DNA from 3 places in the Paraburkholderia sp. GAS42 genome. Region 2 is predicted to be linked to each of the others. Evidence: riboswitches for the same ligand, from Rfam matches in the RefSeq annotation. Region 2 holds a riboswitch; each other region holds the start of a gene.

Region 1 (9,592 bases), on a different contig from region 2:
TCTGCCATTTGAGTGCGAGCGCAACGATCAGCGCGATTGCACCGAACGCGCCGATGCGCGAGTCGTGCATGATGCGCAGCACGTCCTCACGCGTGTATCCGCCGCCGAACGCATCGAGGCAGTCGGCGAGACCGTCTTCATGGAGTGCACCGGTGACGAGCAGCGTCGCGGCCATCGAAAGCAGCACGGCTACGCCCGGTGGAAACACACGCAGCGCCGCAAGATAGACCACCGCCCCCAGACCGCCGACAAGCGTGCCCACCAGTGGAAAATATCGCGCCGCCGCGTTCAGATAGTGCGGCTCATAGCCGACCCAGCGCGGCACCGGCACGCGCGTGAAATAGCCGAGCGCGGTGAAGAAGTAACGCAGTTCAGCAAGCGGATTCATGATGGCGCGGGCCCGGCTGGAGCATCAGGCGTCGCGGTTCGCGACACCCGCGGACTCGAAGCTCGCCATCTCGTTGACGAACGCGACCGCTGCTCGCAACAATGGCAGCGCGAGCGCGGCGCCCGTGCCTTCACCGAGCCGCAGGTCGAGCGCGAGGAGCGGCTGCGCGCCGAAATGTTCGAGCATGCGTCGATGCCCGGCTTCGTTCGATGCATGCGCGAACACGCAATAGTCGACGACATCGGGTGCCAGCGCCTCTGCAACCAGCAAAGCCGATGTCGCGATGAAACCATCGACCAGAATCGTCATGCGCGCTTCTGCCGCGGCCATGAACGCGCCGGTCATCATCGCGATTTCGAAACCGCCGAAGGTTGCAAGCACATCGATCGCCGTGCGGGCCTGCGGATGCGCGGCCAGCGCCGCGGCCAGGATGTCGCGCTTTTTCGCGAGACCCGCGTCATCCAACCCCGTGCCACGCCCGACGCATTCGCCGATCGGCACGCCGCACAACCGGCTCATGATGCACGCCGCCGCCGACGTATTCGCAATTCCCATCTCACCGAACCCGATCACATTGGTGCCGAGCGCTGCATGATGTCGCACGCGCGCCGCGCCGGCCTGTAATGCGGCGAGCGCTTCATCATGCGTCATCGCGGGTTCGTGCGCGAAGTTGCGCGTACCGTTTGCCACGGGAATGTCGACGAGTGCTTCGGACGGCGGCAACGGCGTCGCCACACCCGCATTCACGATTTCGAGCGTCAACCCGGCGACGCCGCTCAGCGCATTGATCGCCGCGCCGCCCGCCAGAAAGTTCGCAACCATCTGCGCGGTGACCGCCTGCGGATACGGGCTCACGCCTTCGTGCGCGATGCCGTGATCGGCGGCGAAAACAATCATCGCCGGGCGCGCGATCACCGGATGCGTCGTGCGCTGGATCATGCCCATCTGAAGCGCGAGGTCTTCGAGCCGGCCAAGACTGCCGGGCGGCTTCGTTTTCGTATTGATGATGTGCTGCAGGTCGGCGCGCAACGTCCGATCGAGAGGTTCGACAACGGGTAGCGCGGGCGTGAATGAAGTCATGGTTGTCTGCTTGAAGAATAAGAGTTGTTGCGTTGGGTCGCGGGGATCAGCGCTTCATGCTCGCCGTCGCGGATCAGGATGAGCGGATAGCCGAAGGCGCGGCTCGCGAGCGCCGGCGTGAGCACGTCGCGTACGGGGCCCGCGTGCGCAGCGCCGTTTCCATCGAGTAACAGCGCGTGTGTCGCGAAGCGGCGCGCAAGATTGAGGTCGTGGCACGAAAAGATCACGCTACGCTGCGACTGCTGCGCCCAACGCATCAGCGCTTCGAGACAGTCGATCTGATGATGCAGGTCGAGATGCGACAGCGGTTCATCGAGAAGCAGCAGCGGCGCGTCCTGGCACAGCACCGCGGCAAGCGCCACACGTTGCCGCTCACCACCGGAGAGCGACAGCACGTCGCGCGTTTGCAGCGCGGTGAGACCGAGCGTATCGAGCGCGGCGTGTGCAGCCGCTCGATCTTCCGCACGTTCCCAGCCCCAGCCTGCGAGATGCGGAAAACGGTTGAGCATCACGATGTCGAGGACGCTCGCGCTGAACGCGTCACGCTCGCCTTGAGGCATCAGCGCGCGACGCTGCGCAAGCTCGACCGGCGACCACGCGTCGATGCGCATGCCGTCGACTTCGACGTGACCGCTCGACGGTTCGAGCAGACCCGCCAGCGCAGAAATCAGCGTGGTTTTTCCCGCGCCGTTCGGACCCGCGATGCACCACACTTCGCCGGGATAGAACGTGTGTGTGAAATCGTCGAGCAATGTGCGAGCGCCGGCGCGCAGCGTGACGCGTTGCGCGGAAAGTGCCGGAGTAGCGGGAACGCGTGCGTTCATCATCATCGCCTGCGCAATAGCATCCAGAGGAACACAGGCACGCCCGCCAGCGCCGTGATCACGCCAACCGGCAACTGCGCGGGTGCGATGACCGTTCGCGCGACGAGGTCGGCTCCCATGACGGCAAAGCCACCCGCGAGCGCGGCAGCGGGCAGCAACATGCGCTGGTCGTTGCCGAAGCACAGTCGCAGCATGTGCGGTACCACGAGTCCGACGAAGCCAATCGTGCCGCCCGTCGTTACCGCAGCCGCAGCCGCGAGCGACGCCACGAGATACACACGAAGCCGCACGCGTATGACGGGCACGCCAAGCGCCTGCGCCGCCGCATCGCCGCGCAGCAGCACGTTCAGTTGCGGCGCGGCGGGCACGATCGACACAAGCGCGACGAGCAGTGCAACAAGCGCAACCCACGGCATGCCGCCGCCGTTGAGATCGCCGGTCAGCCAGAACAACATGCCGCGCAGACGGCTTTCGGGCGCAACGCTCAGCAGCAATGTGATGACAGCGCCCCAACCCGCCGCGATCACCGCGCCGGTCAGCAACAGACGCGGCGACGCATCCTGCGGCTCACCGCGCCACAATTCACGACGCGCGAGGCCGAGCACCAGCAGGATCGACACGAACGCACCCGTGAACGCGCTGGCATCGACGATCCACCATGCGCATCCGGCAATCATCGCGACGAGCGCAAAACTCGCCGCACCGCCCGATACGCCAAGCACATACGGCTCTGCCAGCGGATTGCGCAGCAACACCTGCAGCAGCGCGCCGGCAATCGCGAGCAACGCGCCGCACGCAAAGCCAGCCAGCGCACGCGGCAGGCGCAGCGTGCGAACGATCTCGATCGCGAGATCCGGTGACGACGACGAAGACGATGACGTTAGCGACGACGAAAATTCACTCACATGCCACGGCATCAACGCAGCAAGCACACGCAGAGGCCCGACTGCGACACTGCCAAGCGCGAGCGACGCAATGAACACAACAAGCGCCAGCATGCCGAGACCGCACCAGATCAAGACGGCGCGCTTCGCGGTCATACCCGTGACGGAACGCATCGCAGCGCGATTCATCGCGGTGAAATCAGACGACATATCGACTCAGCCTGTGAGGCAGCAACGCAAGGCGCGTCACTGCTGCTGCCAGCCGAGCGTGAGATACGCGCCGCGTCGCGGGGTGTTGTACGTGTACGCCAGTTCATAGTCCCTGTCGAAAAGATTCTGGATCTGCGCGGCCACGTACCACGCCTTCGTGATGGTGTAGCGCGCCGACAGATTCACGACGCCGTAGCCTGCAAGTGTATTGCCGCTATCGTTTCGCTTGCCGCTCACGAGCCACTCGCCGCCCACACGCCAGCCGCCGATATCGCGATTCGCCGCGAACGAGGCGAAGCGACGCGCGCGCCGGTTCAGATCGGTGTCCGTGTCTTCGTCGACGGGATTCTGGACCGTAAAGGTTGCGCGCACATCGGTCTTGCCGACATGCCCGCTCCACGATCCCTCGACGCCCTGCACCTTCGCTTGCCCGACGTTCTGCGCAACGAATTCACCTGGACTCACCTGCTGATACTCGATCAGATTCGTATAGCGCGTCTGGAATGCGGTGAGCTTCATCACGCCGAGCGCGTTCGACGCGTACTGCAACGCCGCTTCGACCGAATGACTGCGTTCCGGCTGGATCGACGGATTGCCGCTGAACGGGAAGTACAGATCGTTGAAGGTCGGCGCGCGAAAAGCATCGGACCAGCTTGCAGTCACCTTCCAGTGTTCGGTGAAATCGTATCCGTAGCCGAGATAGTAACTGTTCGCGCCGCCGAAATCGGAGTACTGGTCGCGTCGCACGTTCGCCTGGAACTGACTGGCGCCAAAGCGTCCCGTATAACCGGCGAAGCCCGAGTTCACGTGACGGTCGGGCGCAGCGTAGGCGTTCGAATCAAGGCTCTGGTCGAGATGCTCGTAGCCGAGCTGAAACTTCTGCTGCGGCGCGAACGTGAAATCGTTCTGCCACGTGTATTGACGGTTATCCGTGTTGAAGTGGTCGGTGTAGGTGCCGTTCAAGGCCGTCGTGCTGCGGTCGTTACCCGCAGCGACGATGAAGTGCGTCGTCCACCCGTCGGTCACGCGACCGTTCGCGAACACCGACGCCTGCTGTACCTTGCTGTACAGATTGTTGAGATCGGTGGGCGCGCTGAACGGATTGTCGAAGCTGTCGTTGCCGTTCGACTGGAAGTAGCGCACGCCCACGTCCCAGCTTTCGTTGAAGCGGTGCCGCACGGATGCCGCGATGCTTTCGTTCAGATAGCCGTTCGCGTTCGGGTTGACCGGCGCGAGCGCGGGATTGATCGACGAGAAGCCGTCGTCCTTCGCGCGCGCGATCGAAAAGCTGAAGGTCGTCTTGCCGTCCTTGTCGAGCGCGCCGTCCACGCCGGCCTGCTGGCGCTGCGTGTGATAGCTGCCGTATTCGACGGAGAAATTGAAGCGTGGCGGATGATTGCCGCCATCTTTCGTGAACACCTGCACGACGCCGCCAACCGCACCCGATCCGTACAACGCCGACACGTTGCCGTTGACGACCTCGACGTGATCGATCTGGTCGAGTGGAAGCTGTTCGATCTGCGCGTTGCCAAGGCTCACCGAATCGACGCGCACGCCATCGATCAAAATGAGCGACTGCTGCGCCGAAGCGCCTCGCAGAAAAAGACTCGCCGACGAACCCGGGCCGCCATTGCGCACAATCTGTGCGCCGGGCGCGAGTTGCAGCAGGCCGGGCAGATCGCGCGCGGTGCTGTCGGCGATGTCCTGCGGGTTGAAGCGCGTGGTCTCTGGAATGGCATCGGCGAGCGACTGCGGTCCGCGCGCCGCGGTGACCACGACTGGCGCCAGCGTGACCACTGGCGCTGCGGACGGCGTCGCGTTCTGGGTGGACGCCGGTGCGTCGTCCGTCTTCGCGGACTGGGCCTGTGCGGCAAGCGGCAGGCCGGTCAAGGCGAGCAGCGCCGCGCGGGCGATGGGCGTGTACATCGGATGAATTCCTGTGGCTGGCGTGCACGGCCCGCTTCCCCGCAGGCCGTTGCGTAGCAGGACGGCCGTTCATCGACGCGCAGGCTGCCTGCCGCGTGCGAACGACGTCCTTCCCTCTGGCCGGTATCCGGGCTGGCGACGCATCGATCCGCCTTCCCACGCATGAATGCGCAGTGGCATTGCGCGCCTTTTTTAAGGGCGTGTACTGGATCGACTTGCGTGAAATAACGCGGTCGCTTACCGTTGCGGGGGCAGCACAGGTTAGCGCGGCCGTATCGCCGCGCGCCCTGTTTCCCGTTTAACTGCGCGACATGAAAACGCGCGCGGGCACCAAAGTGCCGCAAGTGTAGGAGCGACCTGCTGTAGCGTCAAGAAAGCCCGGCTCACTGCAATTCGCGTGCGCGCCATTTGCACGATTTCAGCGTTTTGCAGGCATAAAACTCGCAAAAAGCCGTGTTGTTACGTCTCGAAACGAGACAATTGTCGGAACCTGCGACATTCCGCGCTAGAATGCCGTGTCTTTAGAGGACGCAGCACATGCTCAACGAACTCGAAACACTCTCACAAAACATTGGCCGGCTGATCGAAATCAGCCAGCGTCATCACGAGGCGCGCCGCGCACTCGAAGATCAACTCGCCCAGGCGCGCGCAGAATGCGCAGCCATACGCGTTGAACTCGAGCAGACACGCGAAGAGCGCAACGCGCTGCAAGCGGAGCGTGACACGCTCTCGTCGAAGATCGACGACGCGCAGGTTCGCCTGAACGCCATCCTCGAAAAACTCCCGCGCGCGCGGTCGCACGCCGAGCCGGACAACCAGCTCGACCTGCTTGCGACCTCGCAGCATGAGGCGCATGAAGAGCACGACCAGGAAGCCGGCCGCGAAGTCACCCGCCACGGAGAAAATGCATGACCACGAAGCAGATCGAAGTCTCGATTCTCGGCCAGCCGTATCGTCTCGCCTGTTCGCCGGAAACCGAAGGCGCGCTGCTTGAAGCAGTGGCACGTGTCGATGCGGAAATGTCGAAGATCCGCTCGGGCAGCAACGTGCGTGGGCAGGATCGTATTGCCGTGATGGCGGCGCTGTCGCTGGCATCGGAACTGCTTAAGCTGCAAGCCAGTGTGCGACACGGAGAATCTTTTCCCGCTGAAGAAATCCGGCGTACAATGCACTCCATGAACGAACAGCTGGGCGCAGTCATCCAGCAGTACGGTGTGCAGTAAAAGTTTTAACGGGCGATTGTTTTAAAGGCCGGTTGTGTAACCGGTCTTCGAGTTCAGCGCAACGTACTTCGTGAGGTCGCTGTGATTGCAGCGAGCGTCTGGATTCAAAAAGTTTAGTCAGCTTCCCTGCCTGGTTCGCCAAGGTCATATATTCCTTGAACCAATGCCATGTGCACGGTTGCGGAAATTTGCAGCACGGGTGTGCGCGTCACTCTGTCTGATGTACCCGAAGTGCGGCTAACTGCGACCAATTCTGAACTCCCGGTTCAGGATGCCGGCCTAGCGGCTATGGCGGGGACCTATTCAACGGCATCGGACACTCGTCCGGTGCCGTTTCCGTTTGTAGTTCCGCTTTCTTTCGCTTTCTCTCTCCCTTTCTTCTCGACGTTCATATCGACTCATGCGCTACTGGCTAATGAAGTCCGAACCGGACGAAGCAAGCATCGATCATCTCGCCAACGCCCCGCATCGCACACTGCCCTGGACGGGCGTGCGCAACTATCAGGCACGCAACTTCATGCGCGACATGATGCAGGTCGGCGACGGTGTGCTGTTCTATCACTCGAGTTGCCCTGAGCCGGGTATTGCTGGCATCGCGGAAGTATCGTCGACACCCTATCCCGATCCGACCCAGTTCGACGCGAAGAGCCCGTACTACGATCCGAAATCGGATCGTGAGACGCCGCGCTGGACGCTCGTCGATGTCGTCTTCAAGAAGAAGATTCCGCTGATCCCGCTGGCGACGCTGCGTGAGCATCCCGAACTCGCGGACATGCGTGTGCTCGCAAAAGGCAACCGGCTGTCGATCACGCCTGTGACCGAAGCCGAATGGCGATTCATCACGAAGCACCTCGTGTGAGCCGGCGGACGCGATTTGTGTAATCGAATATTGCTTGCGGGAACCCGGCGGCCTGACAGACGCCTAACAGTTCCGCAAGCGCCGTGCCAGTTCGATGCACGACGCGTGCCGTGACGGTTCGTAATGGCGTGCTATTGCCGGGACCGTCGTGCACAACCGGTTGAAGAAGGAACTCGTTCAAATGACCAGAAAAACCGCACTCGCTTTCGCCTTCGCTCTTGCGTCCGTGACGCCGCTCGCCCTCTCGCTCGCACCCACTGATGCGTTCGCGCAGACGCTCGTGCAGAATCCGCCGTCGGGCGTGCTGTCGCTGTCCGCGCAGGCCAGCGCCGATGTGGCGCAGGACGTCGTCAACATCACGCTCTTCTATGAACAGGAAGCGAGCGACCCCGGCTCGCTCACGGGCACGCTGAACCAGCGCGCCGACTCGGCGCTGCAAAAGGCCAAAGGCGTCGCGGGCGTGACAGCGCGCACCGGCGCGTTCTCGATCTATCCGTCGACGGACCGCGACGGCCGTATTTCCGCGTGGCGCGGCCGCACGGAAGTGCAGCTCGAATCGCACGACTTCGCGGCGGCGTCGAAGCTTGCAGGCCAGCTGTCGTCGGTCATGCAGGTCGGCAATGTGTCGTTCTCGTTGTCGCCTGAAGCGCAGCGCGCCGCTGAACAGAAGCTGACCGGCCAGGCAATCGCATCGTTCCGTCAGCAGGCCACCTCGTCGGCTCAAGCGTTTGGCTATAGCGGGTACACGATTCGCGAGGTCAACGTGGGACACAACGGCGTGATGCCGCGTCCGATGATGATGATGAGCGCCCGTGCAGGCGCCGACGCGAAGGCTGCCGCGCCGATTCCGCTCGAAGGTGGGACATCGACGGTGACCGTCAACGTGTCGGGTTCTGTGCAGATGAAGTAACGCGCTTTCGTTTTAGGCGCGCGTAGAAACAGAAAAGCCACGGCATGCCGTGGCTTTTCTGTTTTCAACCGGCCGCTACGCCGAAGGTGAGTTTGTACCCACCACCGGCTCCGGCTGGCGTCGGCCGCGACGATACGCCCACAGCAGCATGAGGATGCCGGCGAGCACCATCGGCAGCGACAGCCACTGCCCCATCGAAAGCCCCAGCGCCAGCAGGCCCAGGAAATCGTCCGGCTCGCGTGCGAACTCCACCGTGAAGCGTGCAAGGCCATAGCCGATCAGAAACACCGCTGACGCCGCGCCCACCGGCCGCGGCTTGCGCGTAAAGAACCACAGCACGAAGAACAGCACGACACCTTCCAGCGCGATCTCATACAACTGCGACGGATGACGCGGCAGCATGTGATATTGCGCGAATACGTCGGCGAGATGCCAGCGCGACACGAGGTCCGGGTGCGTAGCCATCCAGCCCGCGTCTTCGTTTGCGGCGCCCGGGAACAGCATCGCCCAGGGCGAGCTCGGGTCCGTCACGCGGCCCCACAGTTCGCCATTAATGAAGTTGCCGAGCCGCCCGGCCGCGAGGCCCGCCGGCACCATCGGGGCGACGAAGTCGGTGACCTGCAGCCACGTGCGCTTGCGTTGCCACGCGAAGAGCGTCATTGCGAGCGTCACGCCAAGGAAGCCGCCGTGAAACGACATGCCGCCTTCCCAGACCTTGAAGATGTCGAGCGGATGCGCGAAGTACCAGCTTGCCTTATAGAACAGCACGTAGCCGATCCGGCCGCCAAAAATCGTACCGAGCACGCCGTAGAACAGCATGTCGTCGATATCTTTCGCGGTCCAGCCTTGCGCAGCAACGTGCGGCAGACGCAGCCGCAACCGGCCGACGACAATCGCCGCAATGAACGCCACAAGGTACATGAGCCCGTACCAGCGCACGGCGAGCGGCCCCAGGTGAATGGCGACGGGATCGAAATTGGGGTGAATGAGCATGTGTTTTTATGGGTGGTTCAACGGCGGATTCTTTATCGGTAACGACCGCGGGCGCGACACGCCGCCTGCAGCATGGATTGGACGGCCTGGCGGGCAATGCGTTCGCGGCACCCGCGCGAAAAACCATCAGCGCCTGCGTGTGCGGGCCTGCGCCGGCTTCGCGCGTTGCGTCCCTGCGGCCGCGCTCAGCGCAGGATTCGTCGCAAGGTTCGCTACATACGCGCGCACGATGTCGATGAAACCCGCGAGCACCGGGCTCACCTCGGCCGTGCGCCACACGAGACCCGTCTCGATG
Region 2 (9,592 bases):
GCGCGCGATAAAACAGGATCGCGACCACCGGCGCATCGGCACGCCAGCGTGCCTGCCAGTCTTCGACCGTGGGAACGTCGCGCGCCGGATGGTAAAGCGCTGCGGCTGGCAACGGTTGCGGCAGCGGCGGCTCGTCGCCCCAGCCCAACGCGCGATGCGCGATGCAGCGCAGAAACCGCTCCGCATTCTGCGGGCCGCCCTCGCGGAGATAACGCCATAGCTGATGACACAGCGCAGCGTCGGCGGTGCTGCGTGCGAGCAGATTCGGGTCTTCCTGAAGATCGCCCGAGAACATCGCGAGCACCTGCTGTTTGCGCTCCGCCAGCGCAACGACCTGCTCGATGCCGTATGGCCAGTAAGCCTCGCCGCCGAGGTGATCGACGACGACGACTTTCGCGTGCTGCAACACGTCCTCGACGTAGAAATCGACCGACGCAGGTTGCCGGAGGAATGTGACATTCGCGAGCCTCAGGCTCGGGAAATCAGCGCCCAGACGCGGGAAAACGCTCGCGAGCAGCGACAGCGTCGTATCAGCGGAACTGAGCACGACGATATCCGCCGGTCGCTGATCGATCCGCATGACGCCGGCCGTATCGTCGACAAAGCCACCCGGCGTGGTGCGCAGCAGATGCATGTCGATTTACGCCTGTTGCACGACGTTGCGGCTGTCGCTCAGAGCGACATCGAGCGCCTGCTGCAATGCGGCCTGATCGAGGTCTTCGCCAATCAGTACAAAGCGGCTCGCGCGCGTTTCGTCGGCCTGCCAGCGACGATCGAAATAGCTGTCGAAGCGTCGTCCGACGCCTTGAATCACAAGACGCATTGCTGCGCCCGGCAATGCCGCGAAGCCTTTGACCCGGTAAATCGTGTGGCTTTCGACGAGGCCCTGCAGTGCCGAGATCGCCGCCTCACGCGACGAAACGTTCGCCTCGACCACTACCGAATCGAACTCGTCGTGATGATGATCGGCGTCGTCGGCGGAACCGTGATGGTCGTGGCGCAGATGAATGGTGTCTTCGGAAGCTGACTCAAGACCGAGCAGTGCGTGCAGATCGAGCTGTCCCATGTGTGCACGCACAACCTTCACCTGCGGCGGGATTTCTTCACGGATCAGTGATTCCACTTCCCTTTGCCCTGCCTCGTCGAGCAGATCCGTTTTGTTCAGAATCACCAGATCGGCCGCGGACAACTGGTCTTCGAACAGTTCGTGCAACGGCGACTCGTGATCGAGATTCGGATCGGCTTTGCGCTGTGCGTCGACCGCTAGCGGATTCTCCGCGAACTGACCACTTGCCGCGGCCGGACCGTCGACTACGGTCACAACCGCATCGACCGTGAAGCTGTTTTTGATCTGCGGCCAGTTGAATGCCTGCACGAGCGGCTTCGGCAACGCAAGACCGGACGTTTCGATCAGCACGTGGTCGATCTGGTCGCGGCGTTCGACGAGTTTTTCCATCACTGGAAAAAACTCTTCCTGGACAGTGCAGCAAAGACAGCCGTTGGCGAGCTCATACAACTGGCCTTCGGCTTCGCTGCCGTCTTCGTTACACCCGATGCCGCAGCCTTTGAGGATTTCGCCATCGATGCCGAGTTCGCCGAATTCGTTGACGATCACCGCGACGCGAAGGCCGCCCGCATGTTGAAGAATGTGCCGCAGCAAGGTGGTTTTGCCGCTGCCGAGGAAGCCCGTGACAATCGTGACGGGAATCTTGCGCGTCTGCATCCTGACTCCAGGGTGGTGGACTGTTGAGTAGATGGGGACGAAAAACGGCTTGCCCGGAGCAACCGGACATTCGATGAAATCGTGGTCGATACGCCGCATCCCCGCGGCGTTTGCCTGTTTTTCTCGGGCCGGTATCCGGGCTGACGAAATCGCCGCTTCACCTTCCCGCGCATTTGACACGTTGCGCAGTGGACAGATACAGGCACGCTGTAATGTGCATGTATTGAAGCCGGCTTTACATCGCTATTAAGCGATGCCTTCGCTTACCGTTGCGGGGGCAGCACAGGTTGGCCCGATCCGTGCAGGAAGGGCTCCCTGTTTCCCGTTTAACTGCGCGCACGGAGCGTGCGCGCGAGCACCAGAGTGCGTGCGAGTGTAGGCTTCGGCAGTGGCAACGTCAAGAAAGGGCCCGCGGCAAGGGCACTCCGGCGGGCTTTCAGGGAGTGCCTGTGATATCGTATGCGCGCGTTTGGTGCCCGCACACGCGTTCGCGTGTGCTGTTAAACGGGAAACAGGAAGCGAAGCGATTTGCTGAGCCTGTGCTGTCCCCGCAACGGTAAGCGGCCAGCGGATCATGCATCCGCACATGTCATTCAACGCCACTGCCTGCGCTGCGCAGGTGGGAAGGCGAACGGCATGCGGTCGTCAGCCCGGATACCGGCCAGACGCAAGGGGCGACCGTTGCGATCGCCGAACGCCCGATCCGCGGGGGACGGAATGAGGCGCCTGACGTGTGGCAACGCATGATTCATCTATTCGTCAAGCCGTCGATATGACGACTTCCAGGCTTTCCCTTCCCGACTGCACGCCGCGGCCTGCGCGCTGCTGCGCGCCGTGCCGCTCACTATGAGCCGCGCCTGGCTGATCGGCGCCGGTCCAGGCGACGTCGAGCTGATGACGCTCAAGGCGACGCGCGCGCTAGGCGAAGCCGACGTCGTGCTTGTCGACGATCTCGTGAATCCCGATGTGCTGCAATTCGCGCGTAAGGATGCGGAAATCGTGTACGTCGGCAAGCGCGGCGGGCAGCCGTCGACGGCGCAGTCTGGCATCGTCGAGGCCATGCTCGCGCATCTGCGCGCGGGGCGCAGTGTCGCCCGGCTGAAAGGCGGCGATCCGTTCGTGTTCGGGCGCGGCGGTGAAGAACAGCAGGCGCTGGCAGCCGTCGGCATTCACGTCGAAATCATCAACGGTATTACAGCGGGTATCGCCGCGCCCGCTGCGATCGGCATTCCTGTTACCCATCGCGATCATGCACAAGGCGTCGTTTTCGTCACCGGACACGGCGCGGGCAGCGGCGAGCCGGACTGGCGCGCGCTCGTCGCGACGCAGATGACACTGGTTGTCTATATGGGCATGCGTCGACTCAACGACATCGTCGCCGCGTTGCTGCAAGCCGGCATGCCAGCGGAAACGCCGTGCGCCGCCATCGAATCCGCCACGCGCCCCGAGCAGCGGCACGTGCGCGCGACGCTCGATACACTCGCCGCGAAAGTCGCAGAAGCCGGACTCGGCTCGCCAGCAATCGTCGTGATTGGCGGCGTGGCCGCGCTCGGCTTGCCGTATCTTCCAACTGGCAACAGCACATGAAAACGCTGACCGTCGGCATCGGAAGCAAACGCAACGCATCTGCGCAGCAGATCGAATCCGCCGTGCGCGCGGCGCTCGCGCTGGCCGGCCGTTCGCTCGACGAAGTGCTTGCGGCCGCAACGATTGATTCAAAAGCACGCGAACCCGGACTCGTCGAATTCTGCACGCGCCATGGGCTGCTGTTGCACACCTTTGCGCCCGAGCAGATCGACGCGCTAGGAGAACTGCCCACGCCTTCCGATACGGTCCGTGCGCATCTCGGCGTCGACGGCGTATGCGAACCGTGCGCACTTCTTGCATCGCCCGGCGCGAAGCTGATCGTCTCCAAAACCACGCTCGATGGCGTCACCGTCGCCATCGCATCCGCACACTGATTTCCACGCAACACGAACGCCTCCCGGCACCAGGACACGCCATGAAGACAGATCCCGAATCGCATCAACGCATGACGCAACGCCGTCGCGAGGGTCACGAGAAAAAGCAGGCTTCGGCCACGGTCGAAAAAGGCCTGCTGATCGTCAATACAGGCACCGGCAAGGGAAAAACCACCGCGGCTTTCGGCATGGCCGTGCGCGTGCTCGGGCACGGCATGAAGCTCGGCGTCGTGCAGTTCATCAAGGGCGCGCTGCACACGTCCGAGCGCGATTTTCTGGGCGCGCAGGCGCACTGTGAATTCATCACGATGGGCGACGGCTACACGTGGAATACGCAGGACCGCGACAAGGACATCGCGACCGCGCGCAAGGGCTGGGACGAAGCGCGCCGGATGATCGAAAGTGGCGACTATCAGATGGTGATTCTCGACGAACTGAATACGGTGCTGAAGTACGAATACCTTCCGCTCGACGAAGTGCTTGGCGTGTTGAACGCGCGTCCGCACATGGTGCACGTTGTCGTCACGGGACGTCATGCGCCCGACGCATTGATCGAAGCCGCCGACCTCGTCACCGAAATGCGGATCATCAAGCATCCGTATCGCGAGCAGGGTGTGAAGGCTCAACGCGGCGTGGAATTCTGAGCGATGTCCACGTGCCCCGCCCTGTTTATCAGTGCGCCGGCGTCGGGTCAGGGCAAGACCACGATTACGGCCGGCCTCGCACGCTATCACGCGCGGTTGGGGCGGCGTGTATGCGTCTTCAAGACCGGTCCGGATTTTCTTGACCCGATGATTCTTGCGCGCGCCAGCGGCGCGCCGGTGCAATCGCTCGACCTGTGGATGGTCGGCGAAAGCGCGTGCCGCGCACTGCTGGCCGAAGCGGCTGGAAACGCCGATGTGATCCTGATCGAAGGCGTCATGGGTCTTTACGACGGCACGCCTTCCAGCGCCGATCTGGCGACCACATTCAACGTGCCTGTCGTCGGCGTGATTTCGGCGAAGGCGATGGCGCAGACTTTTGGCGCAATCTCGTTCGGGCTCGCGAACTATCGGCCAGGCGTGCCGTTTCATGGCGTGTTCGCCAATCGCGTCGGTTCACCGCGGCATGCGCAGATGCTCGAAGAGGCATTGCCCTCCGGTCTGCGCTGGATGGGACACATCGCGAGCACGAGCGACATCGAATTGCCGGACCGGCATCTCGGTCTGCATCAGGCAGACGAAATCGCCGACCTCGACGCCCGCATCGATCGCGCGGCCGATGCGCTCTCGACGACGACGCTCGCCGAACTGCCGCCGCCGGTCGATTTTGGCGCGCCGGCACGCGAGGTGTTGCCGCGTTTGCTCGACGGCATGCAGATCGCCATTGCGCGTGATGCGGCGTTTTCGTTCATCTATCCCGCCAACGTCACGCTACTCGAAACGCTCGGTGCGAACGTCATGTTTTTTTCGCCGCTCGCCAATGAACCTGCGCCGGAAACTGCCGACGCACTCTGGCTTCCCGGCGGCTATCCGGAGCTGCATGCGCAGACGCTTTCGCGCAATACGCTAAGCGCCACATCGATTCGCGCGCACGCCGCTGCCGGCAAAACACTGATTGCCGAATGCGGCGGCATGCTGTATTTGCTGGATACGCTAACCGACACCAGCGGCGCACGCACACCGATGCTCGGCCTGCTGCCTGGCCACGCGACGATGCAGCCTCGTCTCGCTTCGCTTGGCATGCAGCAGATCAACGGCACGCACGGCGCGATGACCGGGCACACGTTCCACTACTCACATCTGGAAACCACGATGACGCCGCTAACGACAGCTGTCCGCGCGCAATCCGCTGCGCCGGGTGAAGCCGTGTTCCGGGCAGGCAATATCGTCGCGACGTACATGCACAGTTACTGGCCCTCCAACCCGGCTTTCACAGCAGCACTCTTTCATGGCGAAGCGTTTTAGCGATCCGGATCGCGCGGCCGTTTACCGCGCCATTCACGAGCGGCGTGACATGCGGCACTTTCTTGATGAGCCGGTCGATCCCGTCGTTTTGAAGCGTCTGCTGGACGCTGCACATCACGCACCCAGCGTAGGCTTCATGCAGCCATGGCGCATTGCTCGCATTACCGATGCTTCACTGCGCGTCGCGCTGCACGCCGCAGTGGAACGCGAGCGGCTCAACACCGCGGACGCACTCGGCAAGCGACGCGACGAGTTCATGAAGCTGAAGGTGGAAGGCATGCTCGAGTGTGGCGAGCTGCTTGTCATGGCGCTCATGGACGATCGCGAGAAACATATTTTCGGCCGACGCACGCTGCCGGAAATGGATCTTGCGTCTGTTGCCTGCGCGATCCAGAACATGTGGCTCGCCGCGCGCGCGGAAGGACTCGGGATGGGATGGGTCTCGCTCTTCGACGTCGACGAAGTGCGTGCGCTGCTGCGCATGCCGGCAGGTGCGCAGCCGGTCGGCATTCTGTGTTTAGGCCACGTCGATGCGTTTTACGATCAGCCGATGCTGGAAACCGAACGCTGGGCGTCGCGCATGCCGCTCGAAGAATGCGTGTTCGAGAACTGCTGGCCGGACAACGGCGAGCACGGCAACGACGACGGTAAAAGCAACTTCAACGACGGATAACGCTCACGCGATCGTCGCCGCCGCATCGCCCGACTCCACGTTGGCGGGCGGCGCACCAGTCAGCACCTTCAAACCAGCCGCCGAAAACGCCTCAGCAGGCTCTGGCGGCAACGCTGCATCGGTTACCAGCAGATCGAGTTCGTCTGGGTTGAACGCCCGCACCAGCGCGCTGTGCCCGAATTTCGCGTGATCCGCGGCCACGACGCGCTGCTCGGCCTGCGCAAACGCAGCCTGCGCGAACGCGGCATCCCACGGCAAGGAATCCATCAATCGGCCGTGGTTGTCGATCGCCGTCACCGAGACGATCGCGTAGCGAACGTGGAACTGGCGGATAAACGTCAACACGTTCTCACCGAAGGCGGATGCATCGTCCGGACGCAGTTCGCCGCCCGTCATGAACACGCGGTTTTCGTTGCGCGGCGCGAGCGTGCGCGCGATCTCGGCGGAATTCGTCACGACAGTCAGGCGCGAATGCGCACTCAAGGCCTGCGCGATATGAACGCATGTGGTGCCGCTGTCGAGAATCAGCGAATCGCCGTCCTCGATCAGATCGCCAATGCGCGCAGCAATGATCTGCTTGCCCTCACGGTTTTCCTGCATGCGGCGCTGGAACGGGGGCTCGTCGAGATGCTCGGGCAGCATGATGCCGCCGTGAACCTTGACGAGCAGCCCGTCGCTGATCAGCGGCTTGATGGTGCGACGAACGGTTTCGTCGGACACGTCGAAGAGACTGGCCAGCCCGGTAATCGTGCACGTCTGCTGCGACCGCACGATGCGCATGATTTCAGCCTGGCGTTGGGTCGGGAACATGAGCGTTGCTGTTGGGAACGAGTGACGTGGTCTGGATCCGGGCAGTCTAGCAAAGGTCTGGGAAAGCGGAAAGCCCGATTCCTCGCATTTCAACATAAATCAACAATCACAGGTGTTTCAACCTGCCCACCTTATATTTCCGCCTGAATGCGCGTGGATATGGGTCAGGCCGCCTATCTCATCTCATCGCCGTTAACCGGACATACGCTCACAACCGCAGCCCGACACGTATTTCGCCACGCCAGCTTGCATTTCCCGTCATCCTCCTGCAACATACTTCCTCGAATATCCACACATTCCCACATTCATCGACGGAACGCGACACATGGTAACCACCCTTCCCCAGCACGCACGCGTGGTGATCGTCGGCGGCGGTATCGTCGGCTGTTCCGTCGCGTACCACCTGACGAAGCTGGGCTGGACCGACGTCGTGCTGATCGAACAGGGCCAGCTGTCGTGCGGTACGACGTGGCACGCAGCCGGGCTCGTCGGCCAGTTGCGCGCGCAGGAAAGCATGACGAAACTGATCCGCTATTCGACCGCCCTCTACGCCCGGCTCGAGGCTGAAACAGGGCTTGGCACGGGCTGGAAACAGTGCGGATCGCTGTCGGTCGCGCGGACAGCCGAACGCATGACACAGTTAAAACGCACGGCCGCCGTAGCGCGCGCATACGGCGTCGACTGCGACGTGATCGGTCCGAAAGACGCTGGCGAGTTGTGGCCGGTGATGCGCACCGACGATCTGCTCGGCGCCGTCTGGCTGCCCGGCGATGGCAAGGCGAATCCGACCGATCTCACGCAGGCGCTCGCGCGCGGCGCGCGGAGCGGCGGCGCGCGCATCGTCGAGAACACGCGCGTGACCGCGATCCACACGCGGCCTGCGGCGTCCGGCGGCCGCGAAGCGTGCGGCCTCGCGTGGCGCAACAAGGACGGCGAGGAAGGCACGATCGAAGCGGAAGTCATCGTCAACTGCGCCGGCCAATGGGCGAAAGCGATCGGACGTCTATGCGGCGTGACCGTCCCGCTGCATTCGGCTGAGCATTACTACATCGTCACTGAGCGCATCGCGGGCGTGCATCCGGATCTGCCCGTGATGCGCGACCCGGACGGCTTCATCTACTTCAAGGAGGAAGTCGGCGGCCTCGTCATGGGTGGCTTCGAGCCAGACGCGAAACCGTGGGGCATGAACGGCATCCCGGAGAATTTCGAATTCCAGTTGCTGCCGGACGACTGGGATCAATTCCAGATCCTGATGGAAAACGCGTTGCAGCGCGTGCCTGCGCTCGAAACCGCGCAGGTCAGGCAGTTCTACAACGGACCGGAATCGTTCACCCCCGACAACAATTTCATACTTGGCGAAGCGCCCGAACTGAAACGCTTTTTCGTCGGCGCGGGTTTCAACTCGATGGGGATCGCGTCGGCGGGCGGCGCCGGAATGGCGCTTGCGGAGTGGATCGTCGCGGGTGAGCCGACGATGGACCTGTGGCCTGTCGATATCCGCCGTTTCGCGCGCTTTAACGGCAACGACACGTGGCTGCACGATCGCGTGAAGGAGACGCTCGGGCTGCATTATGCGATGCCCTGGCCGAATCGGGAACTCGACAGTGCGCGACCATTCCGCCGTTCGCCGCTCTATGCGCTGCTTAAGGAAGATGGTGCGTGTTTCGGCAGCAAGATGGGCTGGGAGCGCGCGAATTTCTTTGCGCCAACGCCTGCCGAAGCGCATATCGAATACGCGTTCGGGCAGCAAAACTGGCTGGCGTGGAGCGGCGCGGAACATCGCGCGTGTCGCGAAGCCGTCGCGCTTTTCGACATGACGTCGTTCTCCAAATTTCTCGTGAAAGGTCGGGATGCGGAGGCGGTGCTGCAAGGCATCGTCGCTAACGATGTCGCGGTACCGCCGGGCACGACGGTTTATACCGGCATGCTCAACGAACGCGGCACGTATGAGTCGGACTTCACGCTCACGCGGCTCACCGATGATCAATATCTGATCGTCACCGGTTCAGCGCAGACCACGCGCGATTTCGACGCGATCGAGAAGCTCATTGCAGAGGACAAACATTGCACGCTCGTCGATGTCACCGGGCAATATGCGGTGCTCGCTGTGATGGGTCCGAATTCCCGCGCGTTATTGCAGCGTGTTTCTAAAGCTGATTTTAGTCACGAGGCGTTCGCGTTTGGGCAAAGCCGGGAGGTCGATATCGGTTATGCCACCGTGCGGGCTACGCGGCTGACTTACGTCGGTGAGCTGGGTTGGGAGTTGTATGTGCCTGTCGAGTTTGCCGTCTGTGTTTATGAGACTTTGCATGCCGCTGGCCGTGAGTTTGGGCTTGTGAACGCCGGGTATTACGCGATCGATTCGCTTCGGATCGAAAAGGGTTATCGGGCCTGGGGGCGTGAGCTTACGCCGGATTCGAATCCTTTTGAGGCCGGGTTGGGGTTTGCCTGCAAGCTGGCAAGTGGTATTGATTTTCGC
Region 3 (9,592 bases), on a different contig from region 2:
CGTGCGGGCTCACACACCGCAGGCGCGCGCGCTGCTCGACGACGTCGCGCCGCGTCTCATGATGATGGTCTCGAACATCGAGGCCGCCGCGGGTTTGCGATGACGTGACGTCGGGACTATCGCCACAACCCGCCGCCTCACCACAGCCCCGCGACGATATCCACGAACACGATCTTCACGATCGTCATCGCCGGAAAAATCATCGCGTAACCGATGTCAGGCTTGTCGCTAAAACGGCGGCTTACGGACAACTTGCGGCCCGGCCCCGCAGCCGTTAAGATGCGAACAATTCTTATTTACAAAGAGCCGATTTCCCGTGTTTTTCGTTGCGCAATCTATTGCGGCCGGGCCCGCGCGCGCGGGCGCCCGCGCAACATGAGGCCGCTGCTCGTTCGCCTGCATCGCTGGATGGGCGTCGCGACGGCGCTGTTCCTGTTCGTCGCCGGACTGACCGGCGCGGTGATCGCATGGGATCACGAACTCGACGCGGCGCTGAATCCATCGTTCTTCCACGCGCGCACGAATGGGCCGGCGCTGCCTTCGCTGGAACTGGCAAAGCGCATCGAGGCCGCCGATCCGCGCTTCGACGTGACGTATCTGCCGCTCGGCGTCGAGCGAGGCCAGACGTTGCAGATGATGGTGCTGCCGCGCACCGATCCGAAGACCGGCCAGCCTTACGCGCCCGGCTTCAATCAGCTTGCCGTCGACCCCGCCACCGGCGAGATTCAGGGCCGGCGCGAATGGGGCGCCGTTTCGGTCGCGCGACTCAACCTGATTCCGTTCATCTACAAGCTGCACTACACGCTGCATCTGCCGTTCATGGGCAGCTTCGACACGGGCACGTGGCTGATGGGCATCGTCGGCATTGTGTGGCTGTTCGATAGCCTGATTGCGCTCGTGTTGTCGTTCCCGAGCGTGAAGGCGTGGCGCAAGTCGTTTGCGTTTCGCGTGCGGCGCGGCGGCTACGCATTGACGTTCGACCTGCACCGCTCCGGCGGCGTCTGGATCTGGGGCGTGCTCGCGATCGTCGCGCTGACTTCGGTCTCGATGAATCTCTCCGATCCGGTGGTGCGCCCGATCCTTTCGACGGTGTCGACGCTCACGCCGACGCCGTTCAACAATCCCGAACTGAAACGTCGCGGCGAGCCCGGCAACGTATCGCTCACGGCTGAGCGCATCGTGCAGATGGCAGCGCAGGCGGGCCGCGAACGCGGGCTCAAGTCGCCGCCGGGCGCGCTGTATTACGTGCCGTCGTTTAATGCATACGGTGTGGGATTCTTCGCGCCGGGCCACGATCACGGCGACGCCGGTCTCGGCAACGCGTGGCTGTACTACAACGCGAATACCGGCAAGCTGGCAGGCGGATCGATACCCGGCAAAGGCTCGGCCGGCGACATCTTCATGCAGGCGCAATACCCGCTGCATTCCGGCCGGATCATCGGGATCGGTGGACGAATTCTGATGAGCTTCACCGGCATCGCGGTGGCGATATTGAGCGCAACCGGGCTGATGATCTGGCTGAAGAAGCTCGGTGCGCGCCGCCGTTCTGCGGCGGCTGCAGCTGCGGCGTCCCGCTCGGGCGTCACGCGGGAGTCTGCTGCGCAGTCCTGACCACGCAGCACAACACACGCTGTCGCGCGGACGGCTGCGAAGCTCTGTGGCTTGATACGCGGGCACGCCGTGCCGCCCTTCCACATGACGTAGCTATCGTCGACATCCAGGTCATCTCGTGTCTTCTGTTGCAGCATTCAAACTGATATTGCTCTCGCTCGTCGCGATCATCGGACTCGAGCTCCTTGCGAAACGTCTGCGTCTGCCGCCAGCCGCCGCGTTATTGGAAGTGTCGGCGCGGCTTGCGCGCGGCTGAGCGGCGAGCGGCTGGATACGCCAGAAGAAGACGGGGAGAAATGCAGGCAGTTGCAGGCTCAGGCCTTGCCTTCCGGCTGAACCGCCTGAGCCCGTATCAAACGACATCAAAGCGACATCAAAGCGACATCAAGGCAACGCGGATGTCCTGGCTTCGCCCGCGCGAAGTTGCGCGCGTTCGCTGCGTTCGACGAGCCAGCCGAACAGCAGCCCGATCGTCGTCCAGATGATCAGCTGCATGCCGATCGCCGCAATGCGGAAATGCCACAGCAGCGTGGCCGGGAAAGTCTGCGGCACCTCGTTGATCACCGGCATCGCGATCTGCACGGCCGCGATGATCGCGACATACACCCCACCGCCGATGATCGCCGCGTTCCACTGACCGAAGCGCGCAACCGCGCGTCGCCGCACCTTCAGCGAAAACACCAGCGCAACCAGCGATATCGCGATCATCAGGAAGAAGAGCCCGGTGCGCGGGCCGATCGTTTCGGGGTCGCCGATGGAAGGCGGATTAGCCGGATACTTGAGATTCGGCACGATCACGAGCGCGATAAACGCCGCCGCTGCGAGCATCGCGGACAGCGCCCGCGCGCCCAGCTTGCCGACGCGGCCATACGCATACGCGAAGGTCAACGCGAAGAGTCCGCCGAATGCCGCGCCGTACACGACCACGCCAGTCAACAGGCCGAGACCCGCCTGCGTTTCGCGGCTGACGAGTTCAGGCTCCGGCGCTTCGCCACGCGCCGCTGCGGCTTTCTCTTCGAATGTAATTGCCTGCTCGACCGCGGGTTCGCCGGCGAAGCGGGCGAATGCGAACGTGAGGAGTCCCGCGGCGATGCCTGCAAGCATGCCGCGTACCAACAGTTTGCCTACCATGTGTGCCCCCGTTAGTGGCAGGGGAAGCCGAGCAGATGGCGGCCGTCGTGGACGAATTCGTGAACCATCATGCCAGGGACGAGCGACGTCGCCCCTTGTTCAGCGCCGACAAAATACAGCGCAAGCAAAAGCAGCAGGCCGCCGAAGATGACCCACGGCAGCAGTTCGCGCAGGGGGATCAGTGCAGGTTGAGCGGCCGGCGTGAAAACGGTGTCAGTCATGATGAATCTCTCCAGGGGTTACGCGCCCCGACAGTCGACTAGAAAAGGGATGACTCGAAGCTCAGGTCTGGCTTTCGGCTCTATGCTGAGCCGATTACAGTGGCGCGACCGCGCCGGGCTTACACCGGCTTCCGCGCTTCGGTGACGCTATTCTACGCGCTAAACTTCGCCGCGCCAGCGTGATGAACGCTACGCCTCCGACAAAGGGACACGAGATGCAGACACGGTTGCTGCTGGTCAGCCACGCGGCAACGCGGGCGATGCGCGTGGGCGCTTTCCCCGCCGACGATCCGCTCGATGCGCGCGGCGTGGCCGAGATCGAGGCGTGGCGCGAGCGGGCGCAGAGCGTCGCTCAAGCCGCGCGCGTCTTTCGCAGCGACGCGACCTGCGTCCGCGAAATGGCTGAAGCGCTTGGGTTGAAGACGGAAGCCGCGCCCGCGCTGGCCGATGTCGATTGTGGCGAGTGGCGCGGCCGAAGGCTCAGCGATCTCGCCGCCGAAGAACCGGATGCGCTCGCCGCATGGACGCGTTCGCCCGACGCCGCGCCGCCTGGTGGCGAGTCCTTCAGCATGGTCCTCGCCCGCGTCGGCGCGTGGCTCGACGCGCTTCAGCCTGCACACGACGGCGACGCTTTAGTCGCGATCACGCATGCGGTGGTGATCCGCGCGGCGATCATTTACGCGCTGGGCGCACCGGCCTCAGCGTTCAGGCGGATCGAGATTGCCCCGCTGTCGATTGTCGAATTGCGGCGTTCGCGGGACGGAAGCTGGGCCTGGTGGCCGGGCTCCGCCTGAAATCTGAGGGGAGGAAGCAGAACTGCAGAAGAGAGAACATGCCTTCGTACCCGCTGGACGCTACGTCCGACGCGAGAAGCTGTACCGGATTGCCGGGATCCGCCACAGCCGCTCGATGTTCGCGCTGCGCTGCATGAAGAGCGTGCCTTCTGCAGATTGGGTAAGGTGGCGATAGCTTGACCTTCGCACCGCCCTGGCGCGCGGTGCCGCAATGTGGTGCGCCGCCCGTCAAGGCAACGGCCAGCAATTGTCACCGGCACCCCCACAGGCAAGCCCCGACGCTCATCGGCATGGAGCTTGCATAGCCGCTCGCATCGCGTCCCCCACGGACGCCCGACGAGCGGATCTCTCCCATGCTGCGCGACGAAGCGCCCTATAAGGCAATCCTCGATCACATTCGCTGGACCCCTGCGCCCGTACTGTACGCGCAGCGACATGGGCTGCTGGAACAGGACGCCGCCGTGTTCCCGACCTCCGCCGGCAGCGTCGAAAGCGCCGCTGCCGCGGCGTTTCCTCGAGCCGCCTGATGCATCGCGGAGGTTGTCGCGACCTGAGGAATTCCTTAGGCACATTTGAGGCGCGCCCGATTTCTGGCGCAGAGGCCGGCCTTTAGGCTCGCATGATGCACAACCCGAACGAAACGCCCGCGCGTACGACGCGCCCCGTCAGCCGCGCCGAACGCGGCATGGTCGCCACCGCGCATCCGCTTGCGACGCAGGAAGCGCTCGCCGTGCTGCGCGCAGGCGGCAGCGCAGTCGACGCCGCACTCACTGCCGCCGCGATGCTCAACGTCGTGCAGCCGCATATGACGGGCATCGGCGGCGACGCGTTCTGGATGATCGCGCCTGCCGGTGAAGCGCCGATCGGCATCGACGGTAGCGGGCAGAGCGCGCGACGCGCGACGCTTGAGCGCTTTTCAGGTCACACAGCACTATCGACACGTGGCGCGCTGGCTGCGTTGACGGTTCCTGGCGCGGTCGGAAGCTGGATGCTGGCGCGTGAGCGCTTCGGCAAATTGCCGCTTGAGCGCGTGCTCGCTCCCGCGATTGACTACGCGCGCGAGGGCGTCGCGGTCGGACGCGATCTTGCGCGCTGGTTTGCGGACGACGCCGAAGTACTGCGCGCCGATGCGGGCTGCCGTGCGACGTATTTCGATGAGCACAGTCACGTGCTGAAGGAAGGCGCGCGTCTCAGGCAACCCGCGCTCGCCGGAACGTTCGGACACCTCGTGCGTCATGGCCTGTCGGCGTTCTATCGCGACATCGGCGATTCAGCCGCTGCATATGTGGATGCGCAGGGCGGTCTGCTCGATGCCACGGATTTCGCCTCATATCGCGCGCAATGGGTGAAGCCGCTGCGCACGCGTTATCGCGGCTATGAGGTGTGTCAGATGCCGCCGCCGTCGCAAGGCATGGCCGGCGCGATGATCCTCAACTTTCTGGATGGCGTGCAGATCGATCCGCGGGCGCCTCTTGGCGCCGATTATTTTCACGCGAAGATTCAGGCGATCAAATGGGCATCTGGTTATCGCGACCGGCATCTGACCGATCCCTTGATTGTGAAGGTGCCCATTGATGAACTGCTTGCTGCGTCACTCGCTGCACGCGAACGCGATGCGTGGCTAGCCGACGCGACGCGCCAGCACGCCGCCGTCGCGCAAGGCAGCGATACGACGTTCATCTGCGTAGCCGACAGCGAAGGCAATGCTGTTGGCCTTGTGCAAAGCCTGTACTTCGATTTTGGTGCGGCGGTGCTCGATCCGGCGACCGGCGTGCTGTTGCAAAACCGTGGATCGTTCTTCTCGCTCGATCCGCGTCATCCGAATGCGCTCGCGCCTGGCAAACGCACCGCATCGACGTTGATGTCCGCGATGCTGCTTAAGGACGGCCTGCCGTATCTCGTCTACGGCACGCAGGGTGGCGAAGGACAGCCGCAAACGCAGACGTCGATCGCTACGCGCGTCGCCGATTTCGGCTGGGACGTGCAGCGCGCAATTGAAGCGCCGCGCGTGCTGTGCGGCCGTGCGTGGGGCGATGCATCGAACCGTCTGCTGCTCGAAGACAGCGCGCCCGCCGCGACCTTCGATGCGCTGCGGGCGCTCGGTCATCCGGTCGAAGCGGCTGCCGCGCTGCATCCGCTATTTGGCACGGCGCAGGCGATCCGTCTGCGCGGCCCGTGGTCGCCGTTCTTCGAGGGCGGTGCCGATCCGCGCGGCGAAGGCGTCGCGCTCGGCTACTGAATACGTCGACGCCATGACTTCGTCAACCCGCCACGTCGATCTGCTGATCCGCCACGCGCGCGTCGACGACGACGCGCCGCTCACCGACATCGTGATCGACGCTGGCCGCATCGTTGCACTTGCAACCGGTTGGGACGGCACGGCTCGTGAAGAAATCGACGCCGCCGGCCGCGCGGTCGTGCCGGGCTTTATCGAGCCGCATATCCATCTCGACAAGGCGATGTGGCATCGCGCGCGGCCTTCGGTTGCCGGCACACTGGAAGAAGCGATCCGCACCACGGGCGAACTGAAATCGCGTTGCGACCGTGAAGACATGCTGACGCGCGCGCGACGTGTTCTCGACATGGCCGTGCGCAATGGCACGATCGCAATGCGCACGCATCCGGACGTCGATCCGATCCAGCAACTGCTCGGCGTCGAAACGATGCTCGAACTGCGCGACGAATATCGCGATCTGATCGACCTGCAGATCGTCGCGTTTCCGCAGGAAGGCCTGATCAAGGCGCCCGGCACGCTGCAATTGCTGGAAGAAGCGTTGAATCTCGGCGCCGACGTCGCCGGTGGCTGCCCCTACAACGAAGCGAATCGCGAAGACACCGAAGCCCATATCGATGCGGTATTCGCGCTCGCGCAGCGCTTTAGCGTCGACATCGACCTGCACGCCGATTTCGCCGATGACACCGCCGACGCCCGCTTCTTCGCCACTGAATACATCGCGCGCAAGACAATCGAGACTGGCTATCAGGGCCGTGTGTCGCTTGGACACGTCACGAGTCTCGGCTCGCTGCCGCCCGCGCAACTCGCACCGCTGGTCGAACTGCTCGCCGATGCGCACATTCACATCGTCACGCTGCCCGCGACCGATCTTTACCTCGGCGCCCGCCGCGACACAGAAAACCCGCGCCGCGCGCTCACGCCATTGCGCGCGCTCGTCGACGGAGGCGTGAACGTCGCGTATTCGTCGAACAACGTGCGCAACGCGTTCACACCGTTCGGCAACGCGGACGTGCTGACCATCGGCAACCTGCTCGCGCACGCTGCGCAATTCGGCACGCCATCGCAGCAGGCGCAGATTCTCGCGATGGGCACCGTCAATGCAGCCCGTGCAATCGGCATCGAAGGCAACTACGGCATCGCGCCTGGACGGCTCGCCGATCTCGTCGTGCTCGATACGCTATGGATCGCCGACGCCCTGCTCGACATGCCGCCGCGTACCTGGGTCATCAAGCGCGGCCGTATCACCGTGACCACGCATCACTGCTGCGAGATTCATCGCGCTCATTCCACAGAAGAGGTGTAACGTGCCCGCCCCGCTCTCATCGTCCGCTTCATCGTCTTCCTCGAATCCGCACGCGCAGTCGCAGATCGAACTCGTTCACGTGACGAAACGCTATGGCGACAGCGTGGCCGTCGACAAGCTCGATCTCTTTATCGAAGGTGGCAGTTATTGCTGTCTGCTTGGGCCATCCGGTTGCGGCAAGACCACGACGTTGCGCATGATCGCCGGCCACGAAACCGTCAACGACGGCGACGTGCTGATCGGCGATCGCAACGTCACGCTGCTCGAACCGAGCGACCGCGGCACCGCGATGGTGTTTCAGCACTACGCGCTGTTCCCGCATCTGTCCGCACTCGATAACGTTGCGTTCAGCCTGCGCATGCGCGGCGTCGGACGCGAAGAGCGCGAACAGCGCGCGAAAGCGCTGCTCGAACTCGTTTCAATGGGCCAATACGCGCATCGCAAGCCAGCGCAGCTTTCCGGCGGCCAGCAGCAGCGCGTCGCACTCGCGCGTGCGTTGCTGAACCAGCCGCGCTGCCTGCTGCTCGACGAGCCGCTATCCGCACTCGATCCATTCCTGCGCGTGCAGATGCGTGCCGAACTGAAACGCTGGCAGAAAGATCTCGGCATCACATTCGTTCACGTCACGCACTCGCAGGAGGAAGCGCTCGCGCTGGCCGATCTCGTCGTCGTGATGAACGGCGGCAAGATCGAGCAGGCGGGCACGCCGCATGAAGTGTTCAACCATCCGCGCACGGAATTCGTCGCGCGTTTTCTGGGCGCGCACAACGTGATTCCGGCGGGTCAGCAGATGATCACCGTGCGCGCCGACCAGTTGCGCGTCGCGCCGCACGGCACCGTGCCCGTGCAGGACGGCCGCGAAGGCTTGAGCCGCATCGGCGGTGTGCCATGCCGCGTGACGGCAACCGAGTATCACGGCACGCACGTCCGCATGAGTCTTGTGACCGCCGATACCGATCGCGAGCTGATCGCGCTCGTCGGCGATGCTGAATACGACCCCGCCCAGATGAAGGTAGGTGCGCGCGTCATCGTCTGGTGGAGTGAGGCACATGCGCATGCGCTTGCTGCCTGAAGCGCATTGAAACACGCTTTAAACGATCCGATTTTCTCTGAAAGCATCACAAACGCAACGAGGAGCCTTTGCCATGAGCGACAAGAAAACAACGGACGCCCAGGTGGACACCGCCGCCACAGCCGTCCCTGAGACAGCAACGCATGCACCCGAAGCCGCCGCACCTGGCGGTCTTTCGCGCCGCACCTTCCTGAAGGGTGCGGTTGCGGCCGCCGGTATCACCGGCTTCCCATACGTCCACGCGCAGGAAAAGATCACGCTGCGCTATCTCGGCACGGCCGTGAACCAGAGCGCCGACATCGCGAAGAAGTTCAAGGAAGACACGGGCATCGAGCTGCAATACATTCCGCTCACGACCGACGACGTCACGAAGCGCATCATCACGCAGCCGAATTCGTTCGATATCGCCGACACGGAATACTTCTCGCTGAAGAAGCTGATTCCGTCGGGCACGCTCGTCGGCCTCGACGCGAAGAAGATCAAGTATGCGGACAAGATCACACCTGTGCTCACGCGCGGCGAAATCGGCGGCAAGAAGATTGGCGACCAGGGCACTGCGCCGAAGAAAGTCATGTTCCTGACGGGCGAGCATTCGACGCAGTTTTCCACCACGCCCACCGAATGGATGACACTGATCCCGACGACGTACAACGCCGACACGCTCGGCATTCGTCCGGACCTGATCAAGCGCCCGGTGAGCACGTGGGCCGATCTGCTGAATCCTGAGTTCAAGGGCAAGGCGGCGCTGCTCAACATCCCGTCGATCGGCATCATGGACGCCGCCATGGCACTCGAAGCCAGCGGCAAGATGAAGTACGGCGACAAGGGCAACATGACAAAGAAGGAGATCGACGGCACCATCGCCGCGCTGATCGAAGCTAAGCGTGCAGGCCAGTTCCGCGCATTCTGGCGTGACTTCAACGAAAGCGTGAACCTGATGGCGTCGGGCGAAGTGGTGATCCAGTCGATGTGGTCGCCGGCCGTGACGAAGGTGCGCACGATGGGCGTGCCCTGCACGTTCCAGCCGCTGAAAGAAGGCTATCGCGCGTGGGCGTCGGGCTTTGGCTTGCCGCGTACGTTGCAGGGCCGCAAGCGCGATGGCGCGTATGAGTTCATCAACTGGTTCCTCGATGGCTGGGCAGGCGCGTATCTGATGCGTCAGGGCTACTACTCTGCCGTACTTGAAACAGCACGGCCGAAAATGCAGGCGTACGAGTGGGACTA

Evidence for each region. A riboswitch is a leader RNA that binds a small molecule or an ion and turns the genes downstream of it on or off. The one in region 2 is predicted to bind cobalamin.
Region 1: another riboswitch for cobalamin. It lies ahead of P3T16_RS20895 (TonB-dependent receptor plug domain-containing protein); the one in region 2 lies ahead of cobW (cobalamin biosynthesis protein CobW).
Region 3: another riboswitch for cobalamin. It lies ahead of P3T16_RS24555 (CbtB domain-containing protein); the one in region 2 lies ahead of cobW (cobalamin biosynthesis protein CobW).

Annotation. Positions count from the first base shown of each region.
Region 1 is NZ_JBNDML010000014.1:73,528-83,119, reverse strand. It holds gene P3T16_RS20915 (adenosylcobinamide-GDP ribazoletransferase) at 1-388, opposite strand, end outside; gene cobT (nicotinate-nucleotide--dimethylbenzimidazole phosphoribosyltransferase) at 413-1,468, opposite strand; gene P3T16_RS20905 (ABC transporter ATP-binding protein) at 1,465-2,295, opposite strand; gene P3T16_RS20900 (FecCD family ABC transporter permease) at 2,295-3,386, opposite strand; gene P3T16_RS20895 (TonB-dependent receptor plug domain-containing protein) at 3,423-5,312, opposite strand; cobalamin riboswitch at 5,414-5,662, opposite strand; gene P3T16_RS20890 (ATPase) at 5,850-6,224, shown strand; gene P3T16_RS20885 (cell division protein ZapA) at 6,221-6,535, shown strand; RNA gene ssrS (6S RNA) at 6,656-6,837, shown strand; gene P3T16_RS20875 (EVE domain-containing protein) at 6,936-7,394, shown strand; gene P3T16_RS20870 (SIMPL domain-containing protein) at 7,576-8,304, shown strand; gene lgt (prolipoprotein diacylglyceryl transferase) at 8,380-9,297, opposite strand; gene P3T16_RS20860 (LysR family transcriptional regulator) at 9,424-9,592, opposite strand, start outside.
Region 2 is NZ_JBNDML010000015.1:103,830-113,421, forward strand. It holds gene cobN (cobaltochelatase subunit CobN) at 1-634, opposite strand, end outside; gene cobW (cobalamin biosynthesis protein CobW) at 641-1,723, opposite strand; cobalamin riboswitch at 1,833-2,101, opposite strand; cobalamin riboswitch at 2,177-2,403, shown strand; gene cobA (uroporphyrinogen-III C-methyltransferase) at 2,570-3,310, shown strand; gene P3T16_RS22025 (cobalamin biosynthesis protein) at 3,307-3,684, shown strand; gene cobO (cob(I)yrinic acid a,c-diamide adenosyltransferase) at 3,726-4,328, shown strand; gene P3T16_RS22035 (cobyrinate a,c-diamide synthase) at 4,332-5,630, shown strand; gene bluB (5,6-dimethylbenzimidazole synthase) at 5,614-6,303, shown strand; gene P3T16_RS22045 (DeoR/GlpR family DNA-binding transcription regulator) at 6,307-7,113, opposite strand; gene P3T16_RS22050 (GcvT family protein) at 7,439-9,592, shown strand, end outside.
Region 3 is NZ_JBNDML010000018.1:61,161-70,752, forward strand. It holds gene P3T16_RS24535 (IclR family transcriptional regulator) at 1-103, shown strand, start outside; gene P3T16_RS24540 (PepSY-associated TM helix domain-containing protein) at 376-1,611, shown strand; gene P3T16_RS24545 (hypothetical protein) at 1,730-1,867, shown strand; gene P3T16_RS24550 (CbtA family protein) at 1,996-2,742, opposite strand; gene P3T16_RS24555 (CbtB domain-containing protein) at 2,754-2,963, opposite strand; cobalamin riboswitch at 3,005-3,147, opposite strand; gene P3T16_RS24560 (histidine phosphatase family protein) at 3,179-3,757, shown strand; gene P3T16_RS24565 (hypothetical protein) at 4,111-4,284, shown strand; gene ggt (gamma-glutamyltransferase) at 4,380-5,996, shown strand; gene P3T16_RS24575 (amidohydrolase family protein) at 6,010-7,296, shown strand; gene P3T16_RS24580 (ABC transporter ATP-binding protein) at 7,298-8,368, shown strand; gene P3T16_RS24585 (ABC transporter substrate-binding protein) at 8,442-9,592, shown strand, end outside.